DNA from 3 places in the Caldalkalibacillus horti genome. Region 2 is predicted to be linked to each of the others. Evidence: riboswitches for the same ligand, from Rfam matches in the RefSeq annotation. Region 2 holds a riboswitch; each other region holds the start of a gene.
What was found. A riboswitch is a leader RNA that binds a small molecule or an ion and turns the genes downstream of it on or off. The one in region 2 is predicted to bind cobalamin.

Region 1 (8,216 bases), on a different contig from region 2:
TCTTGCGCTTTGCTTGCTCATTCTTTAGCTTCTGTGGGGTTACATCGTCCCCATTCGGATCTACGATCGTTACATTCATTAGGTCTGACTTTAAAGAGGAACGTAACGTCTTAAGATATTCCGCTCGCAGCTCCTTCTGCTCCTCTTTCTCTGCATTAGTCAAACCTGATTCTTTATCCTTTTTGGCAAGCTCATTAATCCGTTGAATCTTCTCCGTTGAAAGCAAAACAATCCCTCACAATACGAAATATAGTTCAGTTCATGTATCCGTATTATAGCATGTTTCGTTCAGCTTGGGCAAAATATGCTCACTGCTTTCCACTTAGGGAAGCATACATCACTTATAGCCAATCATTATCGCTAATTCTTGACCAGGGTAAATCACAACCGAATCCAGTCCATTCAGCTTTTGGATTAGCCTAACATACTCTTGTACCGATAGTCCCATACTCTTGTGGTGCTCAGTAGCAATCTTCCAAAGAGTATCACCATGCTCAATAATGACAGACGACTCTTCAGCATCCCCCGCAGTAGCTAGAACAGAAGTCATGGTATAGAAAACAATAAACAAGATGATAACAAACACGATCACATAAGAATAATCCTTTAACAATTTAAGCATTGACATTTCCTTCACCTCATCATATATAGTGGTCTTTCATTAAAATTGTTCACCTGGAGTCAAACATTTGTTTCCAAAACGTTTGTTCGTTTTTATTATAAACAGAACAGATATTCTCGTCAACTATTTTTTCGAACTTATGTTTGTTCTTATTTTTGTTCTGTGTTATAATGCTTATAAGTAGAATTTGGTAATTAATATTGAGGTGATTGGAATGAAAACATTATCGAACCGACAACGTGCCATCCTAGAATTTATTAAAAGCGAAGTAAAAGACAAAGGATATCCACCTTCAGTAAGAGAAATTGGTGAAGCCGTAGGACTAGCTTCTAGCTCCACTGTACACGGGCATTTAGCACGTTTAGAGAAGAAAGGCTTAATACGCCGAGATCCAACTAAGCCAAGAGCCATTGAAATCCTTGATGATGAGTTTATCCGTAGCGAGGAAATTCAAAGCACACCGTTTGTTCGCGTCCCTGTTATAGGTAAAGTTACAGCTGGACAACCTATCACCGCTATTGAGAACGTGGATGAATATTTCCCTCTTCCAGAGCGCTTTGCACATGATTCCGAGCACATCTACATGCTTTCCGTACAAGGTGACAGTATGATTGAAGCAGGTATCTATGATAGAGATTATGTCATTGTGAAGCAGCAGAACGTAGCGAATAACGGAGATATTGTCGTAGCCATGACGGATGAAGGAGAAGCTACAATTAAACGCTTCTTTAAAGAAAAGGATTACTTCAGACTACAGCCTGAAAATTCATCTCTTGAACCTATCATTCTTCGAGACGTATCCATTCTTGGAAAAGTAGTAGGAGTATTTCGCACCCTACATTAATACTTGAGTTAGATTATTATGCTAGCTATGTTACATGAACTAGATATTACTTCGAGCATATTTAAAGCCCGTTACTCCAACTTGTGGAGTACGGGCTTTTCTTGTTGTTTATTGTTCAATCTAAGTGGTTGTGATTTCATCCTAAAATCACAACATATTATTACAACATATCTTACATTTTAAAGTACACTTTTTCCTTAGTCTACAATCTGAACAGCAATGGCCCTGCCTTGCATCGGATACGACTCAGCCAAGGTACCCGTATGATAAACTCTAACCATCTGCCCTTTAATAAGTCTATCCTTGGTTATCTCATTCCCCTCCTTGTCGTAAAATGTAACAGCTTCATCAAAAGAAAAACTAATCGCTTCTTTTCCCTGCCATTCGGATTGAGGAATATCTGCATGTTCGATACCTTGAATAACTAAGATAGAATTTCCGCCCTCGGCAATTGAATAAATCATTCCCTCAAAGTAAGGTGTATCATCTAAAGAGCCCCCCTCGCCTGTCGACATGCCATCCGTTCCACATCCAGCTAAAAGAACTATTGTTAGACCTAGAAGTAATAGATAATATAATGGCTTTGACTCTACCTTCATTTTTGTTGTTATTTTCTTCGTCACTCTAATCCACCCCATCTCAAGTTTCTTGTACTCTATTATAGACGTAATAAATCCTTAAAATGTTTAACTAATTCATAATCTTGACATAACTTAGTAGAAGTGATACCCTCCTCTTAACTATGAACGCTTTGTCATGGCGTTTTGGTGAAGGAAGAACATTTGAATAAGTGGAAACAGGTTCCTTGATTGAATCAAGGATTAAAAGGGAAGCCCGGTGCAATTCCGGTACGGTCCCGCCACTGTGAAGGATGAGTTAGCTCAAGGTAAGCCACTGATCACCTATGATTGGGAAGGCGTGAGCTAATGTTGAATCTTAAGTCAGGAGACCTGCCTGTTTCGACAGCACTGTTTTTAACCTACGGGAGATAGGGAGGTGTTAGGACTCGATTAATAAGCATGGGTAATCTATACCCTTATTCTTTGGTGTCTCTAACTATCTTTATGAACGTTGGAGATGCCTTTTTTGTGCCTTTTTAGTTAATAATGGAATGGAGATGAAGCGATGAAATGCAGTAACCTTGGATATCCGCGTATTGGAGAGAATCGCGAGTGGAAAAAAACATTAGAGACATTTTGGGCTGGAAAGCTAACAGAAGAAGAATTTTATGAGCAAACAACACAGCTTCGATTACACCATCTTCAAAAGCAAAAGGAAAAAGGGATTGACATCATTCCAGTAAACGACTTTACGTTCTATGATCATATGCTAGATATGGCCGTTATGTTCGGTCTTGTCCCTAAGCGCTTTTCTTATTCGGGTGGACGTGTTCCTCTATCCACTTACTTTGCTATGGCCAGGGGAGAGCAAAACGCTGTAGCCTGCGAAATGACAAAGTGGTTTAATACAAACTACCATTACATCGTTCCAGAGCTTGACGACGTTACCCCACACCTAACCGAGAACAAGCCACTGACAGCGTATAAAGAAGCTAAAGAGAAGCTTGGCATTAAAAGTAAGCCAGTACTTATTGGTCCATATACATTTGTAAAATTATCTAAAGGCTATGAGAAAAAGGATCTAGCACAAACCATTCTATCCTTTCTCCCTCTCTATGAGCAAATTGTAAAAGAGCTACAGAAAGAAGGAGTTGAATGGGTTCAAATCGATGAGCCAGCTCTAGTTACTGCTTGTACAAAGTCAGAAAAAGAGCTTCTTTTCAGCATCTTTGAAAGACTTCATACAGCCGCACCACAGCTTAACATTATGCTACAAACCTACTTTGATTCCATCGTGCCTGAGTCAGATTGGCTGAACCTGCCTGTACAAGGAATAGGGTTAGATTTTGTACACGGTGTAGAACAGAACCTTACGCAGTTACACATCTCTGGCTTTCCAGAAGACAAAGTCCTGGCTGTCGGTCTCATTGATGGAAGAAATGTTTGGCGCACTACTTTGTCTAAGAAATGGGAGCTGATTGAAGAGCTTTTACAGATTGTAGAAGCAGATCGAATTTGGCTCCAGCCATCCTGTAGCCTGCTACATGTTCCTGTAAGCGCCCAAAAGGAATCTCATTTAGCCTATGAAATTAGAAGTGCACTAGCGTTCGCTGATGAAAAACTAGATGAAATCGTCCTGCTGAGCAAACGACACACACTAGGGGCAGAAGCAACGAAAAAGGAATTTACAGAGCATGAAGAAGCCCAGCAGCTATTACTCCATTCCCCCACTAGAGCTCGTACAAAGGTGCATGAAGCCGTTCAGAGCATACAGGAGGATCATATCGGGAGACATAGCTCGTTCAACGAACGAAAAGAAATTCAACAGAAAACTTGGGACCTTCCTCTTCTTCCAACAACAACAATAGGTAGCTTCCCTCAATCAGCTGAGGTGCGCCAGGCACGCCAGAAGTTCAGAAAATTTGAGTGGTCCGAGAAGCAATACGAAGAGTATATCGAAGATAAAATAAAGGAATGGATTAACATTCAAGAAGATATAGGGCTTGACGTACTCGTTCACGGAGAGTTTGAGCGTACAGATATGGTTGAGTTTTTTGGTGAAAAGCTAGGTGGCTTTGTCTTTACTAAATATGGCTGGGTACAGTCCTATGGTTCGCGTTGTGTGAGACCACCCATTGTCTACGCTGATGTTGAATTCCTTGAGCCTATGACCGTTAAAGAAAGTGTATTTGCTAAGTCACTAACTCAGAAACCAGTTAAAGGAATGCTAACGGGACCTGTCACCATCCTGAATTGGTCATTTATTCGCGACGATATTTCAAGAAAGCAGGTTGCCTACCAAATTGCCCTTGCCTTGCAGCAGGAAGTAAAAGCACTTGAGGATGCAGGAATTAACATGATCCAGGTGGATGAACCCGCCTTGCGTGAAGGATTGCCTTTGAAGAAGGCAGATTGGAATGAGTATCTGAGCTGGGCTGTTACAGCGTTTCGCTTAACCACTTCCTCCGTGGCAGACAGCACGCAAATTCATACCCATATGTGCTATTGTGAATTCCATGATTTCATTCATGTGATTAGTGAGCTTGATGCCGATGTTATCTCTATTGAAACGTCTCGAAGCCATGGAGAGCTTATCGCTGCCTTTGAACAAAATATCTATGACAAAGGAATTGGTCTAGGAGTCTATGACATCCACAGCCCCCGTATTCCTGAAGTAGATGAAATGTCCAAAATGATTCAACGAGCATTGGACGTCTTAAACCCTTCACAATTCTGGATCAACCCTGATTGTGGGCTAAAAACTAGAGGAGTAGATGAAACCATTCCATCCTTGAAAAATATGGTTGTAGCAACACAAGCTGTTCGACAGCAGCTACTTCAACAGAAATCCTAGTTAGACAATGGAGGATGAACATGACTCTTAAAGCAAAGCCCGTACATGAATCTAGGACTCTTTTAACAGATCTTATTTTTCCTCCAGACACCAATCATCATCATACCGTATTTGGCGGAAAGGTCATGGCCTATGTCGATAAAATTGCCTGCATTGCCGCTATGAGGCATTGCCGTAAGCCGGTCGTTACCGTTTCTAGTGATTCCTTTGATTTCCTAGCACCCATTAAAACGGGTGAGGCAATCAATTTAGAAGCCTATGTGACCTGGACACATCGCACCTCTATGGAAATATATATTAAGGTAGAAGCTGAGAATCTATTAACAGGTGAAAAGAGAGTTACTTCTAGAGCGTATCTAACCATGATTGCTTTGGACGAAGAAGGTAAGCCAACAGCAGTCCCACAGGTTATTCCTGAAACAGAAGAGGAAATAAAGCAGCACGAGCAGGCAAAGAAAAGATATGAGCTTAGGAGGAAACGCAAACAAGAAGCCATCTAATAGATTCCTCTTAATATGAAGGATGACCAAGAAACACCATAAAGCTACTATTCAGCATATCTATAAATATCTTAATTATTATAGGATGCTATTAATTCTCTGTCCGAAAGTATGTTATAATATGTAATAAGTAAGTAAAATTTCTGTTGGCAAATGAAATAACTGATTGCCCCAAATGCATTTTTGTTACAGAATGTATGATACTGCTTGTTAACTACTATATATTGCTACTAGTCATTTCTAGTCATAACATAAACAATACATCATACCAATTCTTGTGATTTAAAGCCTCGCTTCCATGCGAGGCTTTTTTTATTATGAACAGATTAGGAGAAGATACTATGGAAGAATTACCTTGTAAGGGTTGTAAAGGATTGTGCTGCGGACCTGTTCCGGTCACCGAAAGCGAGCTAAGAAGAATTAAAAAGAAGATTAAATCCATGCCACTAAAGTTACGCTCACAATTAGAGAACCAGCAACGTTTTTATGGGACGTGTATATTTTATGATTTAGATCATGATCGGTGTGGCATTCATACAGTAAGGCCAAACATATGTCGTATGTTCGGCTACTATCAAGAGCTAGTTTGCTTTCGCAAGCCAGAGTTAGCAACTAAAAATATGAATTCATCTACTCAACAAGAATATGTAGGAACTCTATCGATAGATTTTACATGGAAGGATATGAAAAGGTAAATATGCCTTCATTGTATGAATATTCTTTCATTGTATGAGTATTCTTACTCCTCTCCTTCAAGACTCTCTATGAGTAATAAAATCAAGCTTCGATTCAATATCAAATTCTGAATCTAAACTATATAGGAGAGCACTGGTCTGAGAATGACCTTGTACTAGAGCACCTATACAAATTAATAGAGTACCTGTCATCATTCCACCTACTAAGAAGATAATAGCGTAGCTATAGAAAATAGAAGGCTGATTTGCAAAATAATGATAGACTGCCCCACCTCCATGTCTAAACAGAAAAATGGCTGTTAAAGCTGAACCAGAACCCGTTAACCCTACAATCCAACCCACTAGTTTTAAAAAGCAAGCTATCGTCCAGCGGCACATTCCATATCCTCCTTATTTTTATAGAAAATTGTAACAAGCTCTGCTGAACGATTTCTGAACAAAAATCCTCCCTAAAGGGAGGCATGCAATAGTAATATCTTAATCATGATTCACTCTTGGTTAGAAAGAACGCCTGACTCTAAAAGTGGATCTATACTGTACTCTCCATTCTCGTCCGCTTCAAGCTGAATTTTTACATCACCAATCTGTAATAATCCATTTTCATCAATAACAACATTTCCTTCTTGAAATAAATCAGGATAAAGCGTTCTGACCAGGTTAATAATTTCTTCTCCTGTCAATGTTTCAACGGCTCCCCTTACTTCCTCAGCAGCAGCATTAATACTTTGATCATTTCTAGCTAAGCCAATTGTTCTTGTAGCAGACGTATAGGATACATCAAAGCCTAGCATCCCCGCCACCTGTCTTACTGGTAAATATGTAGAACCCTCATGGACCAAAGGCTCTATCGGTAATTCAACGCCTTCAACCTGTAACGTAAAGCTACTAAAAATAGCTTGTACCGCTGTATTATTCGCTGCAGCCGTCCCAACACTTCCAATTAACAGCCCTGCAACCAATCCTATCAACATTTTTTTCACTCTCAGCTCATCTCCTTTTAGTAAATGTTTTTGCGGCTAGCTCTCTTAACGGTAAGTCAGATGAATTAATTAAGCTACTATTCACAATTTTCGTAGGGTTAACTAGAACTGTGTGTAGTCAATAAGAACCAAATATAAGCTCATATATTGGCTATAAATGATAGATTATGACAATAAACAGCGACATTTTCCTAATCCTTATCGCTTATAAATTTTTATAAATTACGCTCATAGCTTTAATAAACTCATCAATTACTTTGATCCCTTTTTGTGTTAAGATTAACCAGTATGCAAAATTTAGCTTGAAGCCTTCAGGAGGTGAAAAAATGAGTAGATCAATCCTCATTATGTGTGCTGTTCTAACTATATTGATCGTTAATGATCAATTTTCATTTATGGAAGCCTTATTTGGTCTGTCACCCCAGGTCGTCAATTGGATTATGCTAATCCTATTATTTGGTGGAATTATCCTTTACATCATTAGTCTTTTTAAAGAGAGTAAAATTGGTGAGGAAAAAAAGGCCAACCCGAAAAAAGCGCATAGAGATAACCTGTTCCTCCTTTCCTACATCTTATTATTACTGTTCGTCTTTCCATTAGTTGGTGGTGAATCGACAGCAGGCTTCTCTTTAAGCAATCCCCTGATCCTTGTCATTTTGCTTGGAGGGATCGCGTATCATTTCATTAAGATGCGTAATGCTTCAAAGGAAGTAAAAGCTGTAGAGGGTGTAAGTAAGCAGAAACAAAAAAATAATCGTAAAAAGTAGTCAGAAGTCAATGTATAAATATTTAATATAACAGAGAATATGGAGGAAAATGAATGAAAAAGTCCTTACTAACATTTGCTTTTATTTTTCTAATGGGTTGCGTATTAGTAGCCTGCGGTAACAATGAAGAATCTAGTACTGAACCACAAGGGATTACTGACAATAGCGAAGGGGAAGCTATAGAGGGAGAAGAGTCTGCTGAAGCACTAGATGAAGTGGCTAATGAATCAACTGAAGAAGAATCGATTGAAGTAGATAAAGGGTTATTTAATGTAGAAATTACCTTGCCTGCTTTCTTTTTTGAAGGGCAGGACATGGATTTAATTATGGCTGACGCTGAAGAAGATGGCGCTACTGATATTACTTTAAATGATAATGGCTCGCTTACATATAC
Region 2 (8,216 bases):
TTAGAATGAAAAATACGTTGATTTTGATTCGATTTACACGCTAAGGGTCCATTTTGTCCGTTAGAATCTTTAAAGGTCAAAAAAACACTTCTAAGGTGCATTTTTGTCCGTTAGAGGAAGCCATAGATCATGAAGAACATAGAAACAAAAGAAAAGCTTACACTGGAGTCTCTTTAGGTTGTTTGAGGATGTACCATGCTCAAGCTTGTCTTATCCCCTTTGTTAAGGTATTAACTATGGCAGCTTTCACATTCCTCAATCACTGCACTGGACGTAGAACGAACGTAATATGTCGTTTTCAGCTCAGATTTCCAAGCTAATAGATGCAGATCTAATAAATCCTTCGCTTTAATATTGTTTTGTACATATAAATTGAAGGAAACAGATTGATCAATATGGCGCTGACGCACTCCATTTTGACGAATGCTCCATTTTTGATCAATCACATACGCTGTTTTGTAGTACCAGTTCGTCTTCGCATTTAAATCAGGTGCTGTTACAGGAATCTTATAATCCTTCTTTTCCTCCGAATATTCTTTGCGGAAGATCGGATCAATACTAGCTGTAGAGCCTGCAATAATAGAGGTAGAAGAGTTTGGTGCAACAGCCATGAGATAACCATTACGTACACCATGCTCCTTCACATCCTGCTGAAGAACCTGCCAGTCAGGAGAATGATAGCCTCTTTGCTCAAAATACGCTCCTGTTTCCCAATCAGATCCTTCAAATGCCGGATAAGGAGATTTCTCCTTTGCTAACGTCATGCTTGCTTTTATCGTTAAATATGAGATTTTCTCATACACTTCATCACAATATTCAAGGGAGCGTTCACTTTCCCAAGTAATCCCTTGTAACGCTAGTAGATGGTGCCAGCCAAACGTACCTAGGCCAATTCCACGATACTTTTCATTCGTAATCTGAGCTTGGTGCACCGGAATATTATTTAAATCAATAACGTTATCTAGCATACGCACCTGAATAGGGATCAGGCGCTCAAGCACATCATCACCAACAGCACTTGCTAAGGAAATGGAGGAAAGATTACATACCACAAAATCTCCTGGTTCCTTCACTGTAATAATCTTACCATCCTCGGTTTTCTCTTCAATGACAGTCGTTTGGCTCATGTTCTGCATAATTTCCGTACACAGGTTACTGCAATAAATCATTCCAGCGTGCTTATTTGGGTTAGCACGATTTGCCGCATCACGATAGAACATGTAAGGTGTTCCCGTCTCTAATTGAGAGATCATGACCGATTTAAAGATATCAATAGCGGGTACCGTTGTTTTAGAAAGAGTAGGGTGTGCTACACACTCCTGGTATTTCTCCCTAAACGAGCCACTGCCTTGTTTTTCATCGTAAAAATCCTCTAGAGAATAGCCCATCACCTTACGAATTTCGTGTGGGTCAAAGAGATACCAATCCTCTCTGTTTTCTACAGCTTCCATAAACACATCCGGTATAGAGACACCTGTAAATAAATCATGGGTACGGAAACGCTCATCCCCATTGTTAAGGCGCGCGTCTAGGAACGGGAAGATATCTTTATGCCACACATCTAAATAGACAGCAATAGCACCCTGTCTTTGACCTAATTGATCAACACTGACAGCCGTATTGTTGAGCTGCTTCATCCAAGGAATAACACCAGAGGATATCCCTTTAAAGCCTTTGATATCACTACCTCTAGCTCTAATCTTTCCTAAGTAGACTCCGATTCCCCCGCCACCCTTGGACAGGTTAGCGATATCTGTATTGGAATCATAGATCCCTCTTAAACTATCATCTACTGTATCAATAAAGCAGCTAGAGAGCTGACCGTAGCTTTTACCGGCGTTAGCTAGGGTCGGTGTAGCCACTGTCATGTAAAGATTACTTAATGCCCAATACGCTTCTTTAACCAACTCAAGGCGCTTCTCTTTCTTTTCTTTTAACATAAGGGTCATGGCAATAATCATGAAACGTTCCTGAGGTAACTCGTACACCTCTTTTTGATAACCCTTCGCTAGATAACGATCTGCCAGGGTCAACAAGCCAATGTATGTAAATTTATGATCGTGATCAGGGGTAATTTCCTGCTCTAGTATTCCTATTTCTTCCTTAGTATAGCTTGTTAGAATCTGATCGTTGTAAATACCTAGGTCTGTTAGCTCCTTAATTAACAGATACAAAGAGCCGTACTTTTTGTCAGCCTCAATGCCACGAGTCGTACTAGCAGAATGATAGAGCTTATCTAAATAAATGCTCGCTGCAAAGTATGTCCAATCAGGCTCGGAAGCTGTAATGCGTTCAAGTGCAGAAAGGACTAGTAAACTAGTGACCTTATCTAATGTAGGTTCCTCCATATATTCGTAGGTAAGCTTAACCTTCTCTTTGTATTCATCCAATGGTAGTGAATACGGCTTGGCCTGTTCCTCCATATACTGTTCAAGACTAGTAAAATCTGTCGTAATATCTGTGTATCTTACTTTTGTTTGTAGCATGATTTCTCCTCCTATGCACATTAGAAAAACTTGGCTTAGCGCCAAGTCATGGCGAAAGCCTTAGATTTTCTTATACTATCTACCTTTAAACTTATAAATTTTGATAGTAAAATAAAAAGCTCATCTCAGAAGATGAGCACATAGAATGAAGGCAGACCACACGTCAATTAGTCCTTTTTCATTCTATCTTCTCAGCTCCCGAAGAAGACAGTCTGTAACTATAAAGGCAGGTCTCCTGACTTATGCTTCTCCTTACTTTAAGCCCTTCCCGTGAGAGTCACAGTGGATGTGCTTATTTCATCAGCATGTACAGTTGCGGGTACAGTTTTGGCTTTGAACCAAATTCCCTTTTTAAGTCGATGAATCGACACCTTTATAGCAAAAATATACTAAATATTGAATTCTCAATTGAGAACAACACTAAATATTGATTTCGTAACTAGAATTATAAACTCAACATCTCTGTTTGGCAACATGATTTTTTTACCCCCAAAAGCTAAATCTTACTCCAATGCACATGAGACAAGGACTCACCAAGATAAAAAAATTTTCTTTTGAAAAAAAGAGTTTTTTATTTCATTCTTTAAATCCCTGTATTTGTTAATTGTGTAGAATGAAGGGTTGTTTATAATAAATTAAAATAGGATAATTGAATGAAGAGGATCATACCTCTTATTAGCGTAAACGTAAGTGTTCTACTAGAGGGGAGAGAAAGAGATGGGCTTACTTTTAATCTTAATCGGATTTTTAGGAGTGTTTATATTGAGTAATCAGTATACGATGGTTAAAAACCAACGTAGGGAGATTGAGCTTTTAGAGGAGATTGCTGATAAATTAAATAGAATAAGAGAATAGGATATAACAAGGTTATCGGTTGTCACTTCATAACTACTATGATATTAATAGAGTGATCGTTCTATACAAAGGTGGAAATAGTATGAGTAAAAAAAAGGAAGATTTATTGCAACATTCGGAAAGGCTATTTTATGAATATGGCTTTCATGCGATAGGACTGAAAAGGGTTGTAAATGAAGCCAATGTAGCTCTTATGACACTGTATAACCACTTTGCGTCCAAGGAAGAGTTGGTTTTAGCTGTATTAAAAAGGAGAGGGGAGAGATATTTCAAGTTATTACAGTCCTCTATCCAAAATTATTCCTCAGCAAGTGCGGCTGAATTAGCAGAGGGACATCTAGCATGGATTCGGCAGCATAGCTCGAAAGGATGTATGTTTTTACGCGCTAAAGAGGAATTTGCTTCGAGCGAAGAGTATGAGATTGTGGAATATGTAAATCAACATAAGCAAGCCTTAATATCTTATTTTGAAGAGCTTGGTTTTCAGCAGAAACAAGCGATTCAACTCGCTTTATTATTCGAAGGAGCTACAGCTTTAGCGGAAGTCCTAGATGCTGAACAGGTTAGTGAGCAGCTCCGTCATTTAGTTAAAGGAATTTCGTAAGCATTATGCTTACTTTTTTTAAAACAAAATATAATGATCGTTCTATCTAAAGTTAATGATAATAGAAAAGGGATCAGACAATAGTTCTCATTCAAAAGTACACGTACTAAAGAATTGGAGGAAAAACGGATGTGGAAACTGGTATTCCTTGGTGTAGCCATGATTGCTGTAACATATGCATTGGCCCGGCTCAGCTTCGGATTATTTTTACCTGATATAGCAGAATCACTTCGTTTAACAGCAGGTGAAGCAGGAATGATTGGATCAACAGCATATATTGCATACACGTTTGCTTTGCTAACATCTTCTTTCCTCATCCAACGATGGGGGACGAAAAAGGTCGTACAATGCTCTGGTTTAAGTGCCCTTCTAGGATTAATAGGAATAGCTCTTGCTCAAGATGTCTATACAATGGTTTTGTGTAGCTTTATAGGGGGAGTAGGGAGTGGTTGGGCATCCCCTGCTCTTAGTCAGGTAGCTTCCATCTCTTTAAAGGATAACGAAAAGGATAAAGCTAATACGTGGATAAATAGTGGAACGAGCTTTGGTCTCATTCTGACGGGGCCGATTGCGCTAGCTTTATCGGAATACTGGCGTCTAGCCTACCTATTTTTTGCTGTAATCGCACTTTTCGTTCTCATTTGGAGCTCTAAAAGTATTCCAAGCTATAAGCTAAAGCTTCATGAAGGGGAAGCTAAACAACCAATAGTAGGCTCACTTGTGAAAGCAAAAAATTTACTGCTGGCTTCTTTACTGGCAGGAGGTGTTTCTTCCGTATATTGGACATTTTCAAGAAGCTATATAAATGTAATGTACGAGATGAGTGCCAATGATAGTGTCATCTTTTGGATTATAATGGGGATCGCTGGAATAGGTGGTGCTATGGCTGGTCGCGTCATTCATAAAATTGGGCTGGCTTATGCGTATCGTCTTATTCTTGGGATCATGCTGTTTTCTATTAGCTCAATTACAATACCTACAATGGTAACTGTTTATGTATCTGGTCTGTTGTTTGGAGTTTCATTTATTTTTTTGACAGGCTTGTTTATTGTATGGGGCACACGCTTATTTCCTTCCTCGCCTGCAATGGGAGTGAGTTTGGCTTTCTTAGCCCTTGGAGCTGGTCAATCGGTTGGGTCTTTTGCCGCGGGGTTACTTATAGAAGCGACCTCTTATCTATTTTGTTTTTTGTTTGTGCCGTTAATCGGTCTGGTTGGTCTACTTATTCCTGTAAACAAAAAAGTTTGTCAGGCTTATACCATGTAGACGAGCCCTGCTGCATACGTATTAATGTAGGAGGGGATGTTCGATGTCGAAGGGGTTTAGACCAGCAACCCAGCGTTCCTTTTTAAAGAAGAGGCATATATTCCTTATCGTACTAGTGATTATACTAATCATTTCCATTCAAGGCTTTCTTTTTGTTGAACGAAATTTAGAGCCCGCTTTAAAAAACATAGCGGCAACACATGTTAAGCAAATTGCTACCCTAACGATAAGTGATGCAATAAGCCATAAGCTTAGTCAGGATATCGGATCTAATGAAGTCGTTATCTTTGAAAAGGATGAGGATGGTAAAATCATACTGATTACATTTGATCAAGCCAAACAGGCAGAAATCGTTTCAACGGTTATTGATCGAGCGAACGAGGAGCTTAGAGAGCTTTCAAACAGTCCAATTCGAATTCCACTAGGGCAAGCGTTAAACAGTAATATTTTGGCCCAGCTTGGTCCACTTGTGCCCATTACACTTGTACCCATGGGAGCAGCTAAAGCAGATATTTCTATTGAGATGGAGGAGGCAGGGATTAACGTCGTTTCCATTACCGTCTATTTAAAAATTCAAGCAGATGTCCGCATCGTCATTCCGTTTTCCTCTGACGAAGCAGTGGTTTCAACCTCCTTACCAATTGACTTCATTGTGCTGCCAGGCGAAGTGCCTAATGTTTATGTAAAAAATTCGGATGGATCAGTCACCCCTGTACCTTTAGCCATCCCAACTGATGATTTAGTGGATACACCCTAAATTTGAATGTGTATGTGCTATGCTCCTCTGGTCATGAGCTTGCAAGGTGCTACAGTTATACATTTTAAATTTCGACATCATCGTTAAACAAAATAAAATATGTATAGAGTATTGGAATGCTTAGTAGCTGTAGGTGGAGATTCAAAATCTCTGCCTTTTCCCCATGCTCTAGCTACGTCTGCTTTACAGCATTGTGGGAATTATGATAAAAGAGAGGGAGGATTAGCGAATCCAATTATACCAAATAACAAAAAGTTTCAAATACAGAAGAGAGGTCTTGCTGTGGATCAGAATACGGTATTGTCTGTCACTCAGTTGGATAAAAGGATAGGTAAGCATACGATTCTAAAGGATATATCTTTTGAGCTGCAACAGGGTGAGATTGTTGGTTTGTTAGGTCCAAATGGATCTGGTAAAACCACGCTGATGAAGTGTGTGGTAGGGTTACTGAAGGCTACCAAAGGTCACATTGAGGTTAACGGATATGATTTACATAAAAAATTCGAGCAGGCCATGGCTCATATTGGTGCGATTATCGAGAACCCAGAGTTTTATGAATATATGACAGGATATGATAATCTCCTACATTATAAGAGAATGAATGAAGACGTTTCTGAAGAACGGCTAGATGAAGTGATAGATTTATTAGAAATGGAGGATTACATAGAAGATAAGGTGTCTACGTATTCCTTGGGAATGAAGCAGCGTTTGGGTCTAGGACAAGCCATCCTGCATCGTCCTTCTATTCTCCTTTTAGATGAGCCAACCAATGGCCTAGATCCTTCGGGAATTAAAGATCTGAGGAATCATTTGAAGCATTTAGCTAGACATGATGGGGTATCCGTTGTTATCTCCAGCCATGTGTTAGCCGAAATTGAGCTTATTTGTGATCGTGTCATTGTTATTCATGATGGGGCATTAGTTGAAAGTGGGCGATTAGATGATTTTAGAACAGATACAGCTGAGGGCGATGTTGTGACCTTCAGACTGTCGAGCCTGGACCGCGCAGAACAGATTGTAAAGAATCAATCTGAATGGGGAACTCTATTAGAATTGACTAGTGATGGGCTTTCTGTTCGGGCAAATTACCAAGGAGTAGCCGAACTAAACCGACGATTTGTCCAAGAGGATATTCACGTTTATGCGATTGAGTGGACCAAGGTATCCCTTGAGGATGCATTTTTCAAAAAGCTGAGAGGTAAACAGCCATGAACCAAATAGCTGAGCTTATTCATAATGAGAATGTGAAGATTTATAAAAAATCTAGGACATGGATTCTTCTAGGTTTGTTAATTATCGCTAATAGTATGGTAGGATTATTCCTAAAAATGCTGTTTGGTGGTACTGATTATATGTTTTGGGATTTTGTAGAGAACGGTACACAGCTCTTGGTCCTAATTATCTTCATCGGTATTATCCAAGGTGGAGATATCGTTTCAAGTGAATTTCATAACGGAACGATTAAGATGCTCCTTATTCGACCCGTGAGTAGAGCTAAAATCCTTGTAGCCAAATATCTCTCACTATGTCTATTCCTTGTAGTATTTGTTTGTGCTCACATCATCATTACAGGACTTGTGGGCTTACTTTTCTTTTCACCTACATCCAATGCTGTAGTAAATGATCCCTTTTTCATCATTAGCATGTTAGGGTCTTACGTGTTTGGGACAATTGAAATATTCATTATTAGCACCTTAGCATTCACATTTTCTGCCGTTTCCAGAAATAGTCTATTTTCTATATTAGGACCTATTTTTATCTATTTAGTATCTAACACCCTTCTAACCTTGCTAAGCTATTCAAATGTTCAAGAAGGTAAATATATCCTATTTGCTCATACAGATCTATCTCAGCATATGTATGGGCAACCGATGTTTGAAGGGGTGACTTTACTCTTTTCATTAGGCATGATCGCCCTTCATATGGTACTGTTTTTTGCCGTCTCCTACCTCGTTTTTACGAAAAAGGATGTCCACGTGTAATTGTGAACTTTCCGTTAAAAAGGTTGCTTTTTATAGAGAAACATAATAGGGTTACTTCATGGGTTTTTAAAAAATTCATGAGAGAGACTATCATAATTTAGAAGTTTGAAGCGAAAATAATACATACAGCCATCCTAGTTTATCTGCCAGTAGAAAAAGAGAAAGGCAGTGTCTTATAGCAGAATACAGAAAACCTCCTGACACATCAGGTCAGCTACAAACTAAGAACAGGGAGAGTAGAAATGCGTTGGAATAAAAGAGATACT
Region 3 (8,216 bases), on a different contig from region 2:
CCAAGTACGTTCCGCGATTCAAAATCGATTGCGGTGAAAGAACACTTAATTGTTCCGCCGTAACCTCAAGAGACTCATTCGCCTCATTCGCTCTAAACGAGCCAGCGTTTGTTAGCTTCCCTTTCTGACTCACGCGGTAATTGTATTCCTGATTGTTTACCATTTTAAAGCGATAGATAGTTAAACCATTACTACTTGTAGTTTCTATTGGCTTAATTTCTTCAAAGGCCACAAAATGTTTTGTTTTCCGACCGAGAAAAAGCGTCGCTTCCTCCGGCACCGTAAAAGTTATCTCACGTGCTAACGGAATCGCTCCAGAAACTGATTGTGCAGAGGCAGCTATGGTGACAGTGACACTGCTGCTTAATGTCGTAAAGCCTTCTGCGATGCGTCCTTCGCTTGGTTCAAAAGAATAGAAGTACGTATTGCCCGCTATAACCAATACGGGATATTGCCCGGCAGACGTCTTTTGGCCCAACGTTAAAGAGGTATCGTTTGGACTGTTCTGGCCGATCTTGACGGAATAATCCTCATCAACATTCCAGCCTGCATTACTCGCTTTAAGGTTGAGTTGACGGAGCTCAAAGGCCTGATTCGATTCATCCGTTACCGTTAAAACGCCGCCGCCAACACTGAGCCCCTCCGGATCAATACCTCTGTATCGATATTCGCCTACAGGCAAATAAGCCGTATAAATTTTATAAATGTCCTCTTCCCCTGCTCCAATATCTACCTGTTGTCCATCCGGCTTATATACCTCTAAAGTTACGGTTTTGGGTGCCACGGTAAATGTGACATTATGTTCAGGCTGAGTGTTTTCCTCGAATAAACCGGGTTTCTTCGCTTGTTCAAAAGCATGCTGAGCCTGGTCAAGAGCCAATACTTTGGCATTCACCTCTTCCTGCGTCGCGCTCAGGTCGGCAATTAGCTGCTGAGCCGACACAATGACGTCGACCAAAGCATCAAGTTCTTCCTGAATGACCCAGTAGTCCGTTGTGTTGACATCCGATCCGTCTATACTAACCTGTACCGAATTCTGATTTACTTCGGCCTCTTCGATAGCCCTCTCCAAATGTCCCGTGTTCACTTCACTAACGTCATCTTCTTCAGTGGTATCCAGTGCTACGATTAAAGATGTTAAAGCGGCATCCACCAGCTCTTGACTACTTTCCATGTTCGTGAGAACTTGATACGCGTTGTCATATGCTAATTGAACTGCTGAATCGGCAAGAATCTCCCATTTATCAGGAGCACTGTTGATCTCTGCTACTTTTGCCGTTAACGCATCCTTATTGGCAGGGTTAATAAGAACCTCTGAACCATCATAGGTACTGCCTAAGTCTGCCCCAAGCCCATACACCGTGAATTGCCAGCGAATCACATCGCCTGTTTCAACCCGCAGTTCAGCAGCCCCTACATTCGGGAAGCGATCGTTTACTGCATACATCCACCCTGAATCGGAAGTGTAATCAAATTCCTCTAGCCAACTAGCATCCGCTCTGTCGCCTATCCGATCTTCTCCCCCAATTGCATCCAAAATATAGGAAGGAATCTGAAGGGCACCAGGATCGTGGTCGTAAACACTTGCCAGATAGAAGCCGTTCTCAAAACTGCCTCTATAATGGGACCGATCTTCTCCTAACAGTCCTATAATAACCTCTGCTGCATTATCTCCTACTTCAAAGGGCACACGAACCGGCTCTATGATGTAGCCCTGTCCCAAAGTAAACTTTTCAACCGATACTGTCACATAGTTTTCCCCAGAACTAAGCTCCGTTACGTCTTCTGCGGCCATTGCCAATGTCGGACTAACTAATGAAAAAAGCATCAATATAGACAACCACAAAGCCAAAAACCGATTTCCCCTGTTATTCAAAAAGCTCACACCTCTCCCAAATTCGATTGGTTCACCCCATACAAAAACACCTTTTACTGGAAATCAGAAAAGGTGTTTGACATCTGGACATGCCATGCCCAAATAAAGACACAGCTAAACATCTCTCCTTCCATCCTCGTGGAATTATAGACTAAATAAATGGCATGTCTCCTGGCTTCGCTTCATCGCAAGACTAACCTACCTTCCCGTATCCAAACGATACAGTGGCGTATCTCGTTAGCCTGCTCTGCGTTACAGTGGCGGGACCGCGTCAGATTTACACTGATCTTCCAAGCTGTTGTTTAATAACAGCACCATTTACTGAGTATATGAAATTGACAGTCAATCATACAAAGGTGTGAGGTATCTATGTAAGTTAAAACACTATGAAATGACTGGTATTAATATGATAACTTCATCTTATGCTTAACCACATGGAACGTCAAGCTTTATAAGTCTTTGATCGATTCAAAACAATTAAATGGATGAGACAGTCAACTTGAAAAATCCTTCAACTGGATTCCATTTGGAATGATACTGTCCGTTTTTTTCAACAATCGTATTCCCAAATCATCTATTTTTCGAAAAAGCTCTCCTTTCCAATGGCGGGAAGACTTCCCATCTCTTTTTGATATACTTTTATAAAATGCTCGTAATGACTTCGGAAAGATTGATAATCCTTTGCTGCACGGTAAGCTTTCATTAAAAACACGTTTGCTTCCTCGTCCAATTCATTACGCGAAACGATCTTTCTAGCAATTAATATGGATTGGGTTACTTGATTATTTGTAAGAAGCCAGCGAACTAGCCTTATAGCAAAATCGTGATAGCGTATCGCGAGTCCTTCTTGTTCTGGAACGGACCACGTATAAAATTTGTTTTCATACAAGTCGCCAGTAAAGCTTTTTTCCCATTCGAGCGCTTCTTTAACCGTAAATTCATTCCATTCTTTCACACGGTAAACATAGGATTCGAATGAAATAAAGTCCGCATCTATATGAGTCATTTCTAACATAAACTGTTCGTCGAAAGTACGGACTATTGATTTTAAACCATGTGATTGCAATGCCTTACGCAACTGGTAAACTGCCGTATTAAGGTATCCCACCGCATTCTCTAATGGCATTTCTGGAAAAACTTCGTCAATAACTCTATCCCTTGAAACCGCTCGACCTCGCCCAAGAAGTAAAAATGCAAATAATTCTTGACTCTTTTTTGAAATGAACTTCACTTTGCCCGCATCCACACTACTAACCTCTAAACCGCCTAATGCTTTCACTACTAATCGGTTGACATCCATCTCTTTAGGCGGCTTATTATTTTTCTCTCTTGCCCTTTCAATGGTTTGTATCAATCTTTTTTGCGATACTGGCTTAACCATATAATCAAGCGGATACGTATCAAAAGCATCAACCGCATATTCTCGATGAGAAGTCACAAATACAATTTCCATATTTTTTTGACCAGCGCGCAATTGTCGAGCAAGCTCTAATCCACTTTCGTCTGCAATCATAATATCAACAAATGCTATATCGACCACTGTATTTTGCGTGAATAGAAGGGCGTCTTTTACACTTTGAAATCCACCGATTATTTCTATATTTTCTATTCTTCTTAACATTCTTTGCATAATTGCGAGCATCGCTTGTTCATCGTCGATGATGATCACCTTCAACTTTTTCACCTTCTCTCAACGAAAGATAGACGGCACTGCCTTTCCCTAATACGCTGTCAATCCATAAATCTCCGCCACTCATCTTCGCAAATTGGCAACTGACTTGTAGACCTAATCCTGTCCCGCGTTCCCCCTCGGTTCCGATCGTAGAGATGACTTGTCTTTCGGTAAATAATTGTCCTAATAACTTTTTAGACATGCCAATACCTTGATCGCGTATGGTAATCACGATTTTTCCTTCATGATACTTTTCGGCTACAACCTCAACCATTGCCCCCCGGTTAGAAAATTTAATCGCATTGGAAAGTATATTGCGAATTACCATGACAATCGCTTCTCGATCGACATATACAATTATAGCTTCGTCAACTTTAATTGCGATGTCAATATCTTTCGCCTTACTTTTAATAGATAGTATACGATAAGCTTCATAAATAAGATCGACTAAGGCCAACGATTCAGGGTTAAGCGACACGTCATTTTTTTGATTGCGAAACCATTCAAGCACATTGCCAACCGTCATATATGTCGAACGAATTTGTGTACTTAAAAAATCAAGCAGCTCAGCTGTTTCCGACGAGAACATTTGCTTTTCTTCTTCTAGCATTTCTATCAAATTCACCTGAAGAGCAATCGGTTCGCGGATGTCGTGGGAAACAAGGGTAAACAACTGATCTTTCATAAAATTAAGATGTGCAATTTCTTCTAATCGTTGTTGCTTTTCTGTTATATCAAATAATATCGAGACCGTTCCGAGTAATCGGAAGCCTTTGGAATAAAGTGGATACACTTTAACCATGAAATATTTCTCTTCACCATCCATTTCTTTCTTTACTTCTATCGACTTCTCTACCATACTGTTGCACGCATCCAACCACTCAGGCCAATCTTTTAGGAATTCAGACACGTCTTTTCCGATTATTGATTTGCTGTTTTTTTCTTCGAACAACGGCTGTATAAAGATATTGCAGTCAATGATCGTTCCTTTTTGATCGACAGTTAAAACTCCTTCTCGGATGGTATCAACGATAAAATCCCTTGCCATTGGCACGATGGTAAATATTTTATTTTTGTAGATAATCCATAGCATAATAATGCCCAATACACCACAATAAACAGAAATTGGGAGCAACCATTGCGATAAATCCGGAAAAACCAATTTAACCACTTCTATAACGGCTGATATTGATGCGAGTAAAATGACGATGATGCCTGGTTTACGCACCTCCGGCCTTGCCTTTCGTAAATACATAATAAAGAAATAAACGCAGGTCAGCAAAATAAAATAGCAGAATATATTAAATGCAATCGCTAGACTAGTCCTAGGCACATCTAGGTAGCCATTAACGAGTGCCGCTGTTTCGAATATGAGATGAGTTTTATCATTTGTCCATATAAGTACGGACCATCCGATGAAAAAAAGCAACAATAGGAACTGTTTATACCATTTTAACCACTTATCCCTAGCATATAAATCCAGTACACAAAGAACAACCAACGGGACGGTAATCGCAAGCGCTGTTTGTTCTATTTGTCGAAAAAAAAGCTTGCTTGCTAGATCATTGCTATATAATTCGAGAATGACACTCCAACCAAAGACAACTCGACAAACCATGACCCATGCAAAATAACGGACTCCGCGTTTTTGCAAGTGTAAGAATGAATAGATTAGCAACATGCACATCATCATTGCTGACACAATCATGGTTAAAAATATGACATTATCCATTGTTATTCCTTTCTATCATGTTGAAGTACTTCAGGTGAGTGATGTTGATATGCATTCTTGTCTCTATATTATACCCTTCGTGAAAAGCTTGTTGTTCTACTACTCGTTTTTTATTTATCATGATTTATCAAAAAATTGAACAACCCGTCTTGTATATTCTTCTCTATTTAATCTGTATCCCTGAACGTGATCGGCATTAGAAACCGTCCACAATTCCGAATGCTCCTTGTAGGCTTCGTGCAAACGCATACTGTTTTCATAGGGTATTGAATAATCCTGATCACCATGAATAAATAAAACGGGACGCGGATGTATTTTCTTTAAAGCTTTCCTTGGATTTACCTTCTTGGCACTTCCCACATGCATTCTTATAAAGGCAAGCGTGAGTGGTGTAAATGGGAAACTAGGCAGTTTCGTCCATACGTAAAACTTTTCAGCTAAATAGGTAGATAATTCGTCAAAAGGACTATCCGCAACTACACCAACTACTTCAGGTACGCGGGCAGCCGCAAGTAAAGCAGTAGATGCACCCATAGAAAAACCGATCAGGCCAATTGAAGAAGGGTGATTTGCTTTCACCCACGCAATCGCACTTAATAGATCCTCCTGTTCGTACAGACCAATTGATGCAACATTTCCACTAGATTCCCCACAACTGCGAAAATCGAACATCAAAACATGAAAACCATTCTCCGTCAAATCCTTAGCTAATTTTAATGCAGGTAATTTCTTTTCCAATCGATTTCCCCGATAACCGTGCGCAAAAATAATTGTCCTGTTTTTTGGTTGCTGTGCTGGAATAAACCATCCCTCCAAAGAAATATCGTCTCTGCTTTGAAACGATATTAAATCAAAATCGAGACCGTAATCTTCTGGCGATTCGTTTATCGGTTTTCTTACATTATTACGCGTTAGTTTCAGCGATACGATAAAGGAGATAATAAGGCAGGCTAAGATGGCCAAAGCAACGACAGATATGACGATCCAAACAAGGAATATCATCCGTAGCACTTCCTTTCTTTGTTATAATGAATTATTGTAAAATGGCGCAATTTCTCGTGGAAACTATTCAAGTATCGTTATAAAAGGTTAGAAAATAGAAACTCCCACAATATATCCGTTTCTGTGGGAGTTTCCAATCATAATCGCTACTTATCTTCTAGGCGGCCTAACACTTCTTTAAAATTTACAAGCATTTTTGCTGCCTGCGCTCTTGTTACTTGATCGTTAGGCATAAATTTTCCGCCTGACCCCTCTGCAATTTTTAATTCAACAAGCATCGCAATGGCATTTTGTGTTTCTTGATCGTATCCTGCGATATCTGGGAAATATGTCAACTGTTTCGGCTTGTATGGTGTTCTGTTTAACTTCTCATAGGTACGGTAAAAAATTAAGGCAAGGTGAGCACGTGTCACATCTGCATAGGGTTTGAACGTCTGGTCTAGATAACCTTTTACCATACCATTTGTATATGCCTTTTCAAGTTCCTTCATAGCATCTTTACCGATCGATTGAACATCTATAAATGGCACTTGCTTTTGTTCATCCAATTCCAATAATCGTACAAGGACACTTGTTACCTCCATACGGCTTATCTGGTCATCCGGTCGGAATGTTTTATCTGAATAACCATAAAACATTTTCCCCCAATAGGTCTTCTTGATATAGCCTTCCGCCCAATGTCCCGCAATATCGGTGAATGGGACCTTTTCCAATTGATTCAATATAATGGTATATGCTTGTTCAGCGCCATTTTCGGCGATGATAACGATATCGAAAATGTTTTTTCCTTCGTTCAATAGCAGCGTTTGCTCATCTACAAATGCTTCGTCATCTAATGTGATTTTCGCCTTAGGATGATGTGTCTTCACGATAATTTCTACGATTTCTGCTTCCGTATCACCCAAATCATATTCGAATTGGGCTGGATCGAAAGGCAATATATTTTTCCCATCAACAATTACTTCTAATCTGTCTAAACTTATATCTCTGGAAGGAATATAAACTCCCCCTCCCCCACCTGGGGACGGTGCTTTTGTTCCATCAGAGGATAAAACCACCAATTGCACTGTAGCGTCATTCAGAATATTATAGTCCGCTATCGTGCGACCATCTTCTAACACTTTTCCGGCAAAAGTTATTTTTTGGTTTTTGGGTGCAATCCCCACAGCATCTTGAATTTTTTGTTTCAGTTGCTGAATAGAGTCGCTGCCATATACGTGAAGGGTAATTGTCTCCCCATCTACTATTTGCACATGAATGATTAATAGGGATTTATCAATATTGTTGATCTCTATCCGCTCGACTTTTTCATTCCCTGTCTTATCTTTTACATATACGGTATAGGTTCCATTTTCTGAAACAGTAAATTGATTGTCCGTCACATCCTCACCGTCTCCATCACGGAAGTCGACAAAGTCTTTACTTCCTTTTGCCCATTTCAACTCCACCACATTGGCTATATCGCTTATGACATCAATTAAGACCGTTACATCCTCATTCGTCGGTTCGGTTCCGCTCGGGGTTAGTGTGATCATTAAACATTCGTCCACTTCGAGCTGCTCGAAAGAATATCCCCAATGATTTGCAAGTTCATTGGCTGTCGATCCACAATAGCCATGAATCGTTAATTCTTCAGGATTAGCTGGATTCGAATCATGTAATACATCCGGATTAATATTTACCTGATTGCTCAATACTATAAATTCCTTTATCTGATTATTACTAAAAGCACTCCGGCCAATAGACCTGACAGATTCCGGTATTGTTACCGATTGTAAATTATTAAACCAAAACGCAGCGGCCTCTATGGTCTGTACATTTTCACCCAAAGTTAGTTCAGTTATGTTATTTCCTACAAATGCACCGTAATCAATGAGTGTTACTGTATCTGGTATGGTCAATTCGGTTATATAATTATTTAAAAACGCATTTCC

Region 1: linked by a shared signal. The riboswitch ahead of metE (5-methyltetrahydropteroyltriglutamate--homocysteine S-methyltransferase) and the one ahead of J2S11_RS20485 (ribonucleoside-diphosphate reductase subunit alpha) in region 2 are both predicted to bind cobalamin.
Region 3: linked by a shared signal. The riboswitch ahead of J2S11_RS11660 (S-layer homology domain-containing protein) and the one ahead of J2S11_RS20485 (ribonucleoside-diphosphate reductase subunit alpha) in region 2 are both predicted to bind cobalamin.

What each region holds. Positions count from the first base shown of each region.
Region 1 is NZ_JAUSTY010000021.1:2,827-11,042, reverse strand. It holds gene J2S11_RS18630 (DUF896 domain-containing protein) at 1-226, opposite strand, end outside; gene yneA (cell division suppressor protein YneA) at 338-628, opposite strand; gene lexA (transcriptional repressor LexA) at 837-1,466, shown strand; gene J2S11_RS18615 (DUF3221 domain-containing protein) at 1,664-2,089, opposite strand; cobalamin riboswitch at 2,248-2,438, shown strand; gene metE (5-methyltetrahydropteroyltriglutamate--homocysteine S-methyltransferase) at 2,592-4,880, shown strand; gene J2S11_RS18605 (acyl-CoA thioesterase) at 4,901-5,380, shown strand; gene J2S11_RS18600 (YkgJ family cysteine cluster protein) at 5,722-6,075, shown strand; gene J2S11_RS18595 (hypothetical protein) at 6,133-6,453, opposite strand; gene J2S11_RS18590 (stalk domain-containing protein) at 6,564-7,046, opposite strand; gene J2S11_RS18585 (hypothetical protein) at 7,382-7,822, shown strand; gene J2S11_RS18580 (hypothetical protein) at 7,876-8,216, shown strand, end outside.
Region 2 is NZ_JAUSTY010000026.1:154-8,369, forward strand. It holds gene J2S11_RS20485 (ribonucleoside-diphosphate reductase subunit alpha) at 231-2,486, opposite strand; cobalamin riboswitch at 2,695-2,876, opposite strand; gene J2S11_RS20490 (hypothetical protein) at 3,204-3,341, shown strand; gene J2S11_RS20495 (TetR/AcrR family transcriptional regulator) at 3,424-3,945, shown strand; gene J2S11_RS20500 (MFS transporter) at 4,075-5,211, shown strand; gene yunB (sporulation protein YunB) at 5,255-5,968, shown strand; gene J2S11_RS20510 (ABC transporter ATP-binding protein) at 6,068-7,180, shown strand; gene J2S11_RS20515 (ABC transporter permease) at 7,177-7,950, shown strand; gene J2S11_RS20520 (murein hydrolase activator EnvC family protein) at 8,193-8,216, shown strand, end outside.
Region 3 is NZ_JAUSTY010000009.1:5,041-13,256, reverse strand. It holds gene J2S11_RS11660 (S-layer homology domain-containing protein) at 1-1,852, opposite strand, end outside; cobalamin riboswitch at 2,021-2,210, opposite strand; gene J2S11_RS11655 (response regulator) at 2,451-3,545, opposite strand; gene J2S11_RS11650 (sensor histidine kinase) at 3,526-5,280, opposite strand; gene J2S11_RS11645 (alpha/beta hydrolase) at 5,398-6,282, opposite strand; gene J2S11_RS11640 (leucine-rich repeat protein) at 6,429-8,216, opposite strand, start outside.